3 regions of the Anaeromusa burkinensis DSM 3853 genome follow, and region 1 is predicted to be linked to each of the others. Evidence: riboswitches for the same ligand, from Rfam matches in the RefSeq annotation. Region 1 holds a riboswitch; each other region holds the start of a gene.
The links. Region 1 has a riboswitch for cobalamin ahead of cbiD (cobalt-precorrin-5B (C(1))-methyltransferase CbiD). Riboswitches for the same ligand answer to the same signal wherever they lie in the genome.

Region 1 (4,659 bases):
GCAGATAATATCCGCTTCCCGCAGCAGTCGAGCCGCTTTCAATGTTAACAGTTCCGGATCGCCGGGACCGACGCCGATACCGTAGAAAGTTCCCACTAACGGTGATTGCAAGATTACTCCTCCTTCTGACAGGCGATGATAAACACTTGGTTCAAGGCTTGAAACAAGTGGCTGCGCCCTGCCTTACGCAATCTTGTTGTTTGTACGCCAAAGGCTTCCAACGTACCATAGCCTGGACGCCCTTCGCACAAAGCCAGGGCTTCTTGGAGAGTTTCCGCTGTTACCGCGGTCAGCACCAGCCTGCCACCAGGCTTTAGCAGCCTGTCGCAGCCTTGCAAAATCTCCGCCAAGCGCCCCCCCGAGCCGCCGATAAATGCCACGTCGCAAGGAGGAACCTCCTGCAGCGCTTCCGGCGCTTCCCCTTGGAGAACCTGCAAATTGCGCAGGCCATGTCGTTGACGGTTTGCCTTAATGAGAGCCACTCCTTCGGGCACGCGCTCAATGGCAAACACCTCTCCCTCCGGAGCCGCCAACGCCGCCTCCACTGCAAAGGAACCGGTACCTGCGCCAATATCTATAATACAGCTATTCGTTTCAATGCGCGCCTGCAAGAGCGCCAACATACGCACTTCTTTCTTAGTCATGGGAATATCGCCGCGCACAAACGCTTCATCAGGCAAGCCGTAATGATGCCGTTTCATATCAAGTCCTCCTCGAATCCCGTCTCCGCCTTAACGATAAAAATGGCATGTTCAAAGCCTTCTTGCTGCGCCGCTTTCGCTAATGTTGACTGTTCCACACGTTCTGCAGTATACGACAGGGATTCGCATTGCCAGCACAAGGTCTCTTCCGGCCATCCCAACTGCAAAAGCCGCGCTGCAATTTCTTTAGGCCGATGCAAACGATCCGTGAGAAAAGAAAGAGTCCGACCGGAGCGATACTGCAGCGCTTCATCCTCGACTTCCCTGCCGTGAAAGCTAAGCAGGCTTGCCTCCTGCCAAGGTTCCGCCACTCTGGCAAAAGCCAGTTGCACCGAGCTGATCCCCGGAATAACCTGCAAGCGCTTTCTGGGAAATCGACGCCGCAAAGCAGGCAGCAAGCTATAAAAGCCAGGATCTCCCGATACCATGACCACCACTTCCCCTTGGCGGCTTTCTTCTTCAATATAATTCAATAGCCCTTCAATATCGGCATCAACCACCCGCTGCTTCGCTCCCGGCGGCGCCAGCGTAAGGAGCGCTCGCCTACCGCCCACAAGCGTCTTAGCCTTAGCAATAGCCTCCCAGGCGACCGGCAGCATATACTCGCGGCTTCCTGGACCAATTCCCACTACAAGGATCTGATGTTCCATCCCATCGCGTCTCCTATCTTCTTTGCATCCTCATCCATACCCAAAAGCTCTCCTTGCAGCGTCACAATCACTGTGCCCACCTCCAGATCGCCAAACACATGACGCCGCGCCCGCTCGCTGGCTTTCGCCGCCAGCAGCGGATACAGCGTCTCTCCCAGTCCAGCAGCTGCAATATGAGGCATAGCGCCTTCTGTTGTCGTCGCGTCCAAAATATCCTTAATCGTCTCCTGAGAAGCTCCCAATAAAGCCGCATAAGCTGCCAGCGTCTCCATTCGTCCGTCCGCCATGCGGTTATGCGTATGAAAAATACCAGCAGCCACTTTAGCCAATTTCCCCAGGTGACCGAAAAGCAACACTTTCTTTAACCCGAATTCCGATGCTTTTGTAAGCATGAATCCTACAAAATTACTCATCTGTACGACACTCTCTTCAGGCAGCCCGTATTTTAAGATCGCCGCATCCTGTCCAATCCTTCCTGGCACCAGCACCACGCTGTCAAATCCCTGAGCCTGAGCCACGCGCAGTTGCGGCGCCAGCGAGTTTTTAAAGGCTTCTTCCGACATAGGCTCGACAACGCCGGTAGTTCCAATAATGGAAAGCCCCCCGCAAATGCCCAGAGACGGATTCAACGTTCGTTTCGCCAGCTCCTCGCCGCCGGGAATGGACAGTGTGACTTCCGCTCTCAGGCCTTCCGGCAGCAGTTCCTCCAATACCAACGCCAGCATGCGCCGCGGTCCCGGGTTAATGGCCGGTTCTCCCGGATCCATAGCTAGGCCTGGCTTGGTTACCGTTCCTACCCCTGTTCCAGCAAATAAAGTCCATCCCTCTCCCGGTTGCAAGACTACCTCCGCCACAAGAAGCGCGCCGTGGGTAATATCAGGATCGTCTCCAGCATCCTTGCGCACAACGGCCCGTCCGCCTTGCTCTATGGCCGACGTTTCCTCCACTGGAACCTGCAGCCACTTTCCTTGAGGCGTCTGTACATTCACTTGCGCCGGCATTTCTCCTCGCCAGGCCAAAAGAGCCGCTTTTAAAGCTGCTGCAGCACATGTACCTGTAGTCCTGCCGCTTCGCATGCGTTTTTGCAACAAGAAAACCCCCTTGCACAGGGGGTTTTGCAGCATCCTAATTGATTTTCCCAAAACCAAAAACAATGAGCTCACCCACCTGCCTATCTTCCGTAGGTCATAACGGCGTGTGTTAGAACAGGCAGGTCTCCTGACTCCGGTTCTTCGCTTCTCTTCGCCTTCCCGGTTTCCCAGTGGCCGCGTATACACGCTCAGAAAAGAAACTCCCCGTTACAGTGGCGGGACCGCGTTGGCATTGCACCAAACTTCCCTATTAAGCATAAGCGCACCTATTCCCAAATCCGTATGTTCTTTTACCGCTAAAAAAATATATTTATAATTAATTCCCTGTTTCGCAAAAAAATCCTGCCTCTTTCTTTATAATACACAGGATTTTTTTGCGCTCTTGCAGGATAGGAATTCTAAATTTTCCTTTATAAAGAGTTATTTTTCCTAACATGTCAGGCTTTTTTTAAAATCTTGTAAGATTTTTCTTACACGACCAGCAGGATTTTTCGTATTTATTGCGAAACATGTCATAGTAGTTTATTTATTTTATTTATTTTATGAGGGAGTGACACAATGAAACGAGTATGCGAAAACTGGAAAGAACATTTTCCAGCAGGCAAAGTGGGCCAAGAACATTTTGCCGAATTTGAAACCCGCGCTAAAAATGTAGGCACCGAAATGTTTCACGTCAAAACAGTCGCCGAGGCCCAAGAAATCATCGCCAAGCTGGCTGCTGACGTAAATGCTAAAAAAGTCGTTGCCATTCCTAGCGCCTATGTAGACGCTTCTGGCGCCTTGGAAAAACTGCAACAGCAGAATGTCACTGTGTACACAGAAGCTGCCGACATTGCCGAGCACGTAGAAACCGCTGACCTTGGCATTTCCACGGTAGAATTCGCTATTGCCGAAAGCGGCAGCGTCTGTTACGACGGCTATGCTTACGAAAGCCGCGTCGTTACCATGCTCCCTCCTTTGCATGTAGTATTTTTACCTGCCAGCCATGTAGTGCCTGGTATTTCGGAAGCTTTTGAAATCCTCTCTAAAGTATTCCATCACGGCTTCACCGGCTTCATCACCGGCCCCAGCCGTACATCGGATATTGAACGCGTCTTGACCATCGGCGTCCATGGCCCCAGCCGCTTTGTCGTCATCGCAGTAGATGAAATGCCCGGAGGTGCAAACTAATGGAATCAACACAAGATCGTAACCTGCGCAAAGAGATTGAAGAAAAACTTAATGACGAAGTACTGCGCGGCGCCTTGGGCCGTTTTGCCGAAGCGTATCCGACCGCCCGCGCGAAAGCGTATGAAAACGTAGAGGATTTAGACTCCCTACGTGAAAGCTTCCGTCAAATGAAAATCAACACCGTAGCCAATTTGGAAGCCATTACCGACAAATTTGAAGCCGAAGCCACTAAGCGCGGCGTCAAAGTTTATCGGGCCAAAGACGGCGACGACCTGAAAAAATATCTGATCGATCTGTGTCAGAAAAAAGGCGTCAAGCGCATCGCCAAGTCCAAATCCATGGCTACTGAAGAAATTCATCTGAACCATGCCCTGGAAGAAGCGGGCCTGCATGTCAAGGAAACCGACCTTGGCGAATGGATCATCGGCATTGCCGGACACCGTCCTTCGCACATGGTTATGCCTGCGATTCATTTAAGCCGCCAACAATGCGCTGAGTATTTCAGCCAAGAGCTGCACAAGGAAATTCCTGTTGATATCCCTTACATGGTACAGGAAGCTCGGCAAAATCTGCGTCAAGAATTCGTTCTGGCTGACATGGGTATTTCCGGCGCTAACTTCGGTATTGCCGAAAACGGCGCTATCGGCCTCGTAACGAACGAAGGCAATGCCCGCATTGTTACGACTTTGCCTAAAATCCATGTGGTTGTTATCGGCTATGAAAAGCTGATCCCCTCTATTCAGGATGCATCCTATATTATGCGCATGCTGCCTCGTAACGCCACTGGCCAGCTGATGACCAGCTACATGACCATGGTGGACGGCGTGACCCCTCTGATGGTCAAAGGTCCCGATGGCAAATGGGTGGAAGAAGAGCGCGAAGTACACTACATCCTGCTGGATAACGGCCGCCTGAAAGCCGCCAAAGATCCGGTTCTCAAAGAAAGCTTCAACTGTCTGCGCTGCGCCTCCTGCCTCAATGTCTGCCCGGTTTACACCGTCGTAGGCGGCCACGTCTTCGGCCACATTTACGCCGGCGGCATTGGCG
Region 2 (4,659 bases), on a different contig from region 1:
GAGAACCGGAGTCGCGAGAGGGTGCGCATGAGGGACTTCTCCATCGTGTCCTCCCTTTACTCACTCTACTCCTGTTTGAAATTTATTCCTTCTACTCCCAGCATACTGCTTTTCTGATCGCTTTTCCAGAAATACATAATTAAAATGCATCAAAATAATAAAAACGATGCATTGGACGCAAAGAATTGTTAGGAGTAAGATAAAAGAAAGGAACGTATTTTGGAGGCGGAGCTTGTGGGCTTGGAACGAGGAAATAGTAAGTATTGGCGCGCCTTGGCGGCGCTGTTTATGGGAAGCTTTGTGGAGTTTGCCCTTTTGTACGTGACGCAGCCGCTTTTACCAGCGCTGACAAAGGACTTTGCGTTGTCGCCGTCGGTGGTTAGTTTATCGGTATCTTTGACGACTGGCGCTATGGCGCTGGCGCTTTTACCGCTGGCGGCGGTGTTTAACCGGTTGCAACGCAAACCAACTATGCTGGCGGCGATGTTGGGCGCGTCGCTCTTGGCTATTGCGTCCGGCTGCAGCCCGAATTTTGAGCTACTGTTGGTCTGTCGGGCGTTGCAGGGGATGCTGATGGCGGCATTTCCCGCGGCGGCCATGGCCTATGTGAATGAAGAATTTGAGCCGTCCGGCGTGGGCTTGGCGATGGGGATTTATATTGCCGGTACGTCGATCGGCGGTTTGGGCGGACGTCTTTTGGTAAGCCTTCTCTCGGACTTTATGTCTTGGCGGACGGCGCTTTTAGTGATGGGCGGGTTCTGTCTGCTCTTGGCGATTTGTTTCTTTTGGCTGCTGCCGAAGGCGCAAAGCCGCCGCAGTACCGCGGTAAAGCAGGCCGGTCTGATGGCCGCGCTACCCTCCTTGTTAAAAACGCCGGGCATTCTTCCTCTATATATCGTTGGCTTTGTAGCGCTAGGCTCGTTTGTAGCTTTGTACAACTATATCGGCTATATATTGTTGGCGGCGCCGTATTCTTTTAGTCAGAGTCAAGTGGGCGCTGTATTTCTGTTATATTTGCTGGGGACAGTGAGCTCCATGGTTTCCGGCGGTCAGGTAGACAGGCGCGGCCCGGGAGCGGTGCTGGTGGCAGGGCTGTTGATGATGCTGGGAGGCGCGCTGCTTTCTTTAGGAACGCCACTGCTATGTAAGCTCGGCGGCTTGGGACTCTTTACATGCGGCTTTTTTACCACCCATGCGACGGCCAGCGGTTGGGTGGGACGCTTGTGCCGCGGCGATAAGGCGCAGGCGGCCTCGTTGTACTTGTTCTTCTACTATGTTGGGGCCAGTGTGATTGGCACAGGGAGCGGTATCTTTCTGGCCAGCGCCGGCTGGGCGGGTGTGATTGGAGTAACCGCCTTGATCCTCTCCGGAGCCTTGTGGTTGGCATGGCGTCAACAGGGATTGAACAGGAGAACCGGAGTCACGTGAGGGTTCGAAGGAGTAGAACCGGAATATAGCGTAAACTAGTGATTTCTTACGAGCTTGTTGCCGTCTTGCCTTTCTTTCTTGACGGCGGCAGGCTCCTTTGTTATAGTTGGGATAAGAAAATATAAATAAGTGGAGCAGGTGTCCCTAAGGGGCTTAATAGGGAAGTTCGGTGTGATGCCGACGCGGTCCCGCCACTGTAATGGGGAGCAAGTCCGTAGACGCCACTGGGAATTTCCTGGGAAGGCCGGACGAGCGAAGAACCAGAGCCAGGAGAACTGCCTGTTTGACAGTCACCGTCAGTACCTACGAGCGATGGGGAGGGGATTGCAGACAGCATGCGTGTTCCGCTGGCCAGCGGTTCGCCTGCCCGAAAGCAGTCTAGGATTCATCAACCCGGCGGTGCCGGGATTTTTTGTTTTAAAAGCGAGTTTGAACAAGAGAATCGGAGTCACGGGGTGCGATGTTTCAACAGGAGTAGAGTGAGTAGAGTGAGGGCTCGAATAGGAAGGAATAGATAGAGGAAATAGAGATGTCGTTGCGAGAAGCGGAGCGACGCGGCAATCTTTTGGGTCTTAAAACTTGTATCCTGTTTTCTATTGCATACCCTCCATTTACTCCCTCTACTCCTGTTCAATTCCCGTATTCCCCTTCGTTCCCGGCCAAGCTTGTTTTAGAAAGGAAGTACTTTGGTGAAAGTAAGAAGTTTCGTTCTGCCAGCGCTGCTGTTGGCGTTGCTGGTATTCATGGCTGGCTGCGGGTCATCTCCCGCAGCGCCTGCGGCATCAAAGGAAAACAGCTTTTCCTTTCAAGATGATACCGGGCGGACGCTGGCGTTGGCGAAAAAGCCGACTCGTATCGTCGTACTGACACCGTCGCTGCTAGAACCGCTTTATGCGGTGGGCGGTCAAGCGGTGGGACGGTCGGCATCGCGGTTGGGGGATATTCCAGATGCCGCCAAAGCCTTGCCTGAGGTTGGGTTTGCGTACCAAATCAACAGTGAGGCGGTCTTAGCCTTATCGCCGGATTTGGTGCTGGGGTTCCAGGGAATGCATGAAAACTTAATTCCTCTTTTCCAAAATGCCGGCGTGCCTGTGGCGCTGCTGCGGATGAAAGGCTATGAGGATTTGCTGCGCAACATTCGTTTGCTAGGAAGGCTGAGCGGCGATGAGGCTAAGGCGCAAGCGGAAGTGGCGCGCTTGGAGACGGCAAAAGAAGCGCTGCAAAAAAAGCTGCCTCAGGCGAGCAAACGTATCGTCATTCTCCACGCTACGGCCAAACAGGTAACGGTGGAGCTGCCTAATAGCCTGACCGGCGACATGGCGAACTTGCTCAAGGTGCAGAACGTAGCCGCTGGTTCGCAAGGGGTGGCGGCGGATGCGACCGCTGTCCCTTATAGTTTGGAAACCTTGGTTCAGCAGGACCCGGATATGATTTTAATCACCTCCATGGGTAGCACCAAGGATATTGAAAAGCGCATGCGCGATGACGTCATGGCCAGTCCAGCTTGGTCGTCTTTGCGGGCCGTGAAAAGCGGGCAGTTGTTCTTTTTGCCGCCGGAATGGTTTCAAGTGCATCCGGGCTTGAAGTATGACGCCGCCTTGCTGCACTTGGCGCAGACGATATACCCGGAGGTTTACGGTCATGCGCCCTGATGCAGCGGCCAGGCGAGCCTGGCGATGGCCTCTCTTAGCCTTTTTTGCGCTGCTGGCGGCGGGAGCTTGTCTTTTGGGCACGGTCAAAGGCGCGGCAGGGCTTTCTTTGCCGGAGGTGTGGCAGGCGTTAACGGGTGAAGGAAACGGCGGCAGTGCCCAGATTGTGCGCAACATCCGTTTGCCCAGGGTGCTTACCGGCGCGGCGGTGGGAATGAATCTGGCTTTGGCGGGGACGTTGCTGCAAGGCGTGCTGCGCAACAGCTTGGCGGATCCGCACATTATCGGCGTTTCCGCAGGGGCGGGCCTGACAGGCATCTTGATTTTAGTGATGTTTCCCCAGGCGGAGGCGCTTTTGACGCCAGCCGCCTTTGTGGGCGCCATCGGCGCAGCGGCGCTGGTCTATGCGCTGGCCTGGAACGGCGGTTTGCGGCCAGGACGGGTGATTTTGGCCGGCGTGGCCGTAGCGGCTCTTTTCGGGGCAGGTATTACTTCCCTTTTGATTTTCTACAGCGACCGGGTTCACGGAGCTCTGGCATGGATGGCTGGGGGGCTGGCTGCGCGGACATGGCCGCATGTGTACATGGTCTGGCCGTATGCGCTGGTTGGCGGTTTGATAGCTATGGCTATGGCCGGGCGTCTGAACCTGCTGCAGCTGGGTGACGATGTAGCGCGCAGCCTGGGTTTGGCGGTGGAAAAAACGCGGCTGTTGCTCATCGCTCTTGCGGCGCTATTGGCGGCCAGCGCGGTCAGCGTGGCCGGTTTGCTGGGGTTTGTGGGACTTATCGTGCCGCATGCGGCGCGCCTTTTGATCGGCAGCGACCATCGATTCTTGCTGCCGGCGGCAGGCCTGTTAGGAGCGGCGACGGTGACCTTTTGCGATACCGTCGCGAGAACGGCTTTTGCGCCGTTAGAGCTTCCGGTAGGCGTGCTGATGGCGGCCTTAGGAGCGCCCTTCTTCCTCTATCTTCTGCGAAAGGAACTGTGACATGAATATGCTCGAAGCGGAAAAACTGGTTTTTTCCGCGGCAGGACGCAACATTATTGAAGATCTTAGTCTGCAGGTTCCCGCAGGAGATGTGCTGGCCATTATCGGCCCCAACGGAGCGGGGAAGAGCACGCTGCTGAAAATGCTTACAGGACAGCTGACTCCTTCTGCCGGGTCCGTCCGGCTGCAGGGGGAGGCGGTGAACTCCCTGGCGCCTTCGGCGATGGCCAAGGTGTTGGCGTATGTGCCCCAGGGGCCGCAAGCCCCGCCGGATATTCTCGTGCGAGAGCTGGTGTCCTATGGGCGTCACCCGCACCGCGCCTGGTACATGGGCAGCCGCGCCGAAGACGAGGAAGCGGTAGAGCGGGCGCTGGAACGCACCGGTCTTTTGGACCTGGCGAAACGGCCGGTCGGGCTTTTATCCGGCGGCGAGAGGCAGCGGGCTTGGTTAGCGCTGGCGCTGGCGCAGCAGCCGCAGGTGCTGCTGTTGGATGAGCCGACTACCTTTTTGGATGTGTGCCATCAGTTTGAGTTGCTGGATCTTCTGCAGCGTTTGAACGAAGAAGACAATCTGACGGTGGTGCTGGTGCTGCA
Region 3 (4,659 bases), on a different contig from region 1:
ATAATCCCGAGTAGATTTGACCTCTTCTTCGATCGTACGCAACACGTCAATATCCCGCAGATTATTGCGCAGCAAATCCGCTAAAGCGTAAACTACCTCCTGCGTCTTTTCCGCCCCTTCCAGCAAGGCTAAACGCGCAATGGTGTTGAGCGTATTAAATAAAAAATGAGGATTGACCTGCGATTGCAGCGCCTTCAATTCAGTCACCTGCAGCAGGCTTTCCAGCTCCGCTTTCGCTTTCATCTCCAGCATCAGCTGCTTTTGCACAATATTCGCTAGGCCAATTTCTACAATGTAGTTGGACATGATATAAATCAGATCCGCTCCAGCCTTAATGCGGTGCTCCGGTACAATTTCTACCTGGTCAAAAAGCTCGCCGATTTTTTCTTTGTCTACCGGCAAATCCGCCACACGACGATACATTTCTTCCTTGACCTCTTTAATATCGCTGTGCTCGGTTTCCACTACCACCTGACCGGCCAAAAACGCTCCAATGTACTCATCCTGCACAATAATCGGCGCCGCCAAATCTGTCAGACCGCTATGACAAAGATATACCACCGGACGTTTATCTTGAGTAGCCCGTCGACCGCTTTTATCATCACAATTCATGCAGCGACGAAAGCCTTCATCAAAAGAGCGAACGTAATTGCAAAAACAGGCAAAATGGCTGGGCTTAGTAATAGGGCGGCCTTCGGGATCCACAATAACTGCCGCCAGACCCGTGGCTTCTGCAAACTTATCTTGGATCTCTTGCAAAATACTAGTGTCAACAATTTCACTTAACGTAAACCGGCTGACTTGCATATTCATTTCCCTCCATCCTTTTACGACGCATCCGGCAGATTTTGGTCTTGTCAAAGTTTTCGCATAAATGAATACTATTAGTTATACAGATGCGTTTTTCCTGCGTCAGGATTTCGGGATATGAAAGTTTTGTCATAAACCGCCAGTTTCTTTGGCAATATTTTACAAGGCAGCTCGTTGTTCTTTTTCCGTCGCTGCAGGAATGAAATCGGTAATCCGCGCCATATTGTGCATCGTGTAAAGCATGGTCTTCAATAAAAACACCATCAATACCGCCCCAGTTCCTTCTCCTAAAGCCATATTGGCTTTCAACACCACTTCTTCCGCCGGAATATTCCCCAACAGCAGGGAATACGCCATGCCCGGCTCTCGAGACAAATGCGAAGGAATGGCATGCTTTTCCACGCTCGTATCCAATCGTGAAGCGCAGATATAGGCAACCGCCGTAATAAAACCGTCAATAACAAATGGCGTCTTGAGTCGCGCACATTCCAACATAGCGGCGCAAATAGCCACCATATCAAAACCGCCTACGCAGCGCAGAACATCCTTGGCGGTATGAAACTTTTCTTTATGTAGCTCCACGCCTTTAGCAACCACTTGGCATTTGTTTTTGATCAATTCGCTGGTCTGCAGTCCGGCGCCGCCGCCGACGATAAACTCCGGTAAAATACCTGTTAAGCCGTGGAGTACTGCTGATGAGGTAGTCGTATTGCCAATTCCCATCTCTCCTAAAGAAATTAAATTGTAGCCTTTCGCCACTAGTTGACGGACCTGTTCTTGTCCGGCTTCCCAAGCAACAGTAAATTCCGTCTCTGTCATGGCTTCGTCTTTGAGAAAGCTGCGACTGCCCATGGCCGCTTTACGAGAAATTCCGGTAAAAGGTCTTGTAGAATTGACGCCAACATCAATAACCCGATAAGGTATGCCGCACTGCTGGCAAAAACAGCTGATCGTTGCCCGACCATCTACCATATTCTGCACCTGCAAATACGTAATCTCTTCCGGATCCTTAGCCACGCCCTCAGCAATGACGCCATTATCCGCTGCAAACACTAAATGAAAGGGCTTAAGCTCTGTTTTCACTTCACCCCAGGACAGCACCATCTTTTTTAGGTATTTTTCCAACAAGCCCAGGCTATGACGAGGTTTAGCCGCCCCGTCAATCCACTCATTCACATCCTGTTCCAAACTCATAAAAACCCCTCCTTCAACACGTTCAGCCTGCAACTGCCGTACCAGCGGGGATGAGGGATATAAAAACAACCCAGCCACAAAGGCTAGGTATCTTTTCTTAAGTGTACCTATCCTTCTGGCATTCCCCTTGGCGCGAGGGTGCATGACAGCCAAAACAGGCAGGTATCCTGGCTAACGGTTTCTCAAGCTTCCTGCACCTTCCCGGTTTCCCAGTGGCATACGCAAGAGCTCTCCCCGAATACAGTGGCGCGACCGCATCGTTTACAGGCCAAACAGCCTGTCCGAACTTCCCTATTCTCCTTCGGCTTTTTCAACGCTTCCGAAGGCACCTGTTTGGTGGCATCCTTTTTCAGTTGTCTTGAAAATTCTTTTCTCTGATAAGCAAATTAAATCCTGCCTCAGGGAAGCGGCTCGACAAGATAATGGGCAAGGTAGTCAAAATACTCCTATTTTTTACACATCCATCGCCATCGCCTGGCCATGCTCCACCGCCACGCCCCAAAGCTGCTGCAATGGTTTGCCTTGCAACAAACATAGCAAGACGCGAATGGTTCCGCCATGAGCTACCACTGCTATTGCATCCTCTTCTTGATGCGCTTCACGAAGCGCCTGCAACGCCGGCCACGCTCGTTTTGCCAGATCGCTAAACCCTTCGCCTTCCGGCGCGCAGCCTATCTCAGGATGATCGTACATCAGACTCAATTCGTTGGCCCATTTCTCCATAATCTGCTCATACCGCAAACCTTCCCATAGTCCAAAGTGAAGCTCTCGCAGTTCCGGCTTCTGCTGCACCTGCAGCCTGTGCGGCTGCGCTATTGTCTCCGCCGTTTCTACAGCCCGTTTCAAATCGCTGGCATAGACCGCCGCCAGCGGCTCCTTTGCTAATAAGGCCGCTGTTTCCTGCGCCTGCCTCCGCCCGTTTTCATTCAACGGTATATCGCTATGCCCCTGATACCGTTTGGTCCGGTTCCACTCGGTTTCACCATGCCGCACAAACCAAATCTTCATATTTTCACCTCTAACACTTTAACTAATAACATTTCATCATTGCTGGAAATTCTCTGTCAAAGCTCACCGCCAGAAGACAAATACCGCGAGCGCTCCCAATTGAGATAATTCAATGATCGCTCCATATACATCGCCTGTCAGACCTCCAAGAATACCAGCCGCATAGGAAGCTACCGCCCAAGCGATCAATGAAGCAGCTAGCCCCGCCCCCATTGCGAACAATCCCAACGGGGCCAGCAAAATGAGTGTCAGCAATAAGCTCGCCCAAACGGTCAGCCCCCCGGCATACTGCCCAAAGCCCTGCCCCAATCCTTGCGGACGAGCATAGGGATAATGCACAAGGGGCGCTACTACAGCCCACCGTCCGGCTATAGGCATCACCAACGAAGCCATAGGCAGCCATTGCAATGGAATATCCAGGTAGAACGAGTACTTCACAAGCATTAACAACGCAAAAGACATCGCCCCGTATGCTCCTACCCGACTGTCTTTCATAATCTCCAACATTCGTTCCCGAGAACGCCCGGAAAAAATCCCGTCCATCGTATCCATAAACCCGTCGCAATGCAGCCCGCCGGTCAGCATAATCTCGAGCACAATCAGCAACGCCGTTGCCGCATGCATCGGCAAAGATTCTCCAAAAGCCTGCACCATACCCCAGGCGCAGCCGCCCAGAACCGCGCCAATGACGCCTCCCGCCCAAGGAAAAAAGCGCACGCTCCTTCCTAATGCTTCTAGAGACCAATCCACTTCTTTCACCAACTGAAATCGCGTTAAAAATTGCAACGCTCGTATAAAATCTGCTATATAACCTGCTTTCAAGCAACACGCCTCCCACGTAATGAACCAATAATCACCGGTATGGCTCTTGTTCTTGTGTCTATTTCAGCAAAAAGGCACTTCCATACATAAAGAACTATCGTTATGATTAAATTCCACTAAAGAGCAACGCTTTCCTTCCCTAGAATACGTTCATCTTTTGCGGTTTCACCGTCTGCTCTTGCTATGCTCCCGGAAAGATATTGCAAGCTTTGCTCCCGAATGATACGATTGTGATATTATGAACAATCTTTGCAAAAGGAGGGCGTCTTTATGCCCGGAAAAGCCTTTGAGTATTTCATGCCCCCAGTCAGTATTCTAGGCCGCGACTGTTTAAAGGAAATTCCCCGCTACATCAAGCCCATGCGATTTCGCAAAGCGCTCATTGTCAGCGACAAAGTGCTTGTAGATATCGGCCTGATTGCGTCTCTTACCAACGTCTTGGAAGAAGCCGGTATCTTCTACATTATCTATGACAACGTTTCTCCCAACCCGACAGTTGAACAGGTAGATTATGGCCTGCGTCTCTTCCAAGACAACGGCTGCGATTTTCTCATTTCCTTCGGCGGCGGCTCTCCCCACGACTGCGCCAAAGGAATTGCTCTTTTAGCGACCAACGGCGGCAGCATCCATGATTATGTCGGCCTTAACCAATCGAAAGCGCCAGCTGCACCGCTTATTGCCGTCAATACCACGGCTGGTACCGGCAGTGAATTGACCCGTTTCTGCGTGATTACCGATGAAAAGCAGCATAAAAAAATGACCATCACCGATTGGCATGTTACCCCCATTGTCGCCGTCAGCGATGCCTGCCTCATGACCGCCATG

Region 2: linked by a shared signal. The riboswitch ahead of C508_RS0103340 (ABC transporter substrate-binding protein) and the one ahead of cbiD (cobalt-precorrin-5B (C(1))-methyltransferase CbiD) in region 1 are both predicted to bind cobalamin.
Region 3: linked by a shared signal. The riboswitch ahead of C508_RS0104125 (nicotinate-nucleotide--dimethylbenzimidazole phosphoribosyltransferase) and the one ahead of cbiD (cobalt-precorrin-5B (C(1))-methyltransferase CbiD) in region 1 are both predicted to bind cobalamin.

The regions. Positions count from the first base shown of each region.
Region 1 covers NZ_KB894593.1:77,373-82,031, reverse strand. The annotation lists gene cobI (precorrin-2 C(20)-methyltransferase) at 1-111, opposite strand, end outside; gene cbiT (precorrin-6Y C5,15-methyltransferase (decarboxylating) subunit CbiT) at 114-701, opposite strand; gene cbiE (precorrin-6y C5,15-methyltransferase (decarboxylating) subunit CbiE) at 698-1,351, opposite strand; gene cbiD (cobalt-precorrin-5B (C(1))-methyltransferase CbiD) at 1,330-2,439, opposite strand; cobalamin riboswitch at 2,543-2,727, opposite strand; gene C508_RS0110115 (LutC/YkgG family protein) at 3,001-3,612, shown strand; gene ldhH (L-lactate dehydrogenase (quinone) large subunit LdhH) at 3,612-4,659, shown strand, end outside.
Region 2 covers NZ_KB894584.1:123,775-128,433, forward strand. The annotation lists gene C508_RS0103335 (MFS transporter) at 235-1,428, shown strand; cobalamin riboswitch at 1,548-1,725, shown strand; gene C508_RS0103340 (ABC transporter substrate-binding protein) at 2,118-3,080, shown strand; gene C508_RS0103345 (FecCD family ABC transporter permease) at 3,070-4,065, shown strand; gene C508_RS0103350 (ABC transporter ATP-binding protein) at 4,067-4,659, shown strand, end outside.
Region 3 covers NZ_KB894585.1:107,802-112,460, reverse strand. The annotation lists gene C508_RS0104130 (sensor histidine kinase) at 1-813, opposite strand, end outside; gene C508_RS0104125 (nicotinate-nucleotide--dimethylbenzimidazole phosphoribosyltransferase) at 970-2,004, opposite strand; cobalamin riboswitch at 2,145-2,352, opposite strand; gene cobC (alpha-ribazole phosphatase) at 2,458-3,012, opposite strand; gene cobS (adenosylcobinamide-GDP ribazoletransferase) at 3,076-3,834, opposite strand; gene C508_RS0104110 (iron-containing alcohol dehydrogenase) at 4,105-4,659, shown strand, end outside.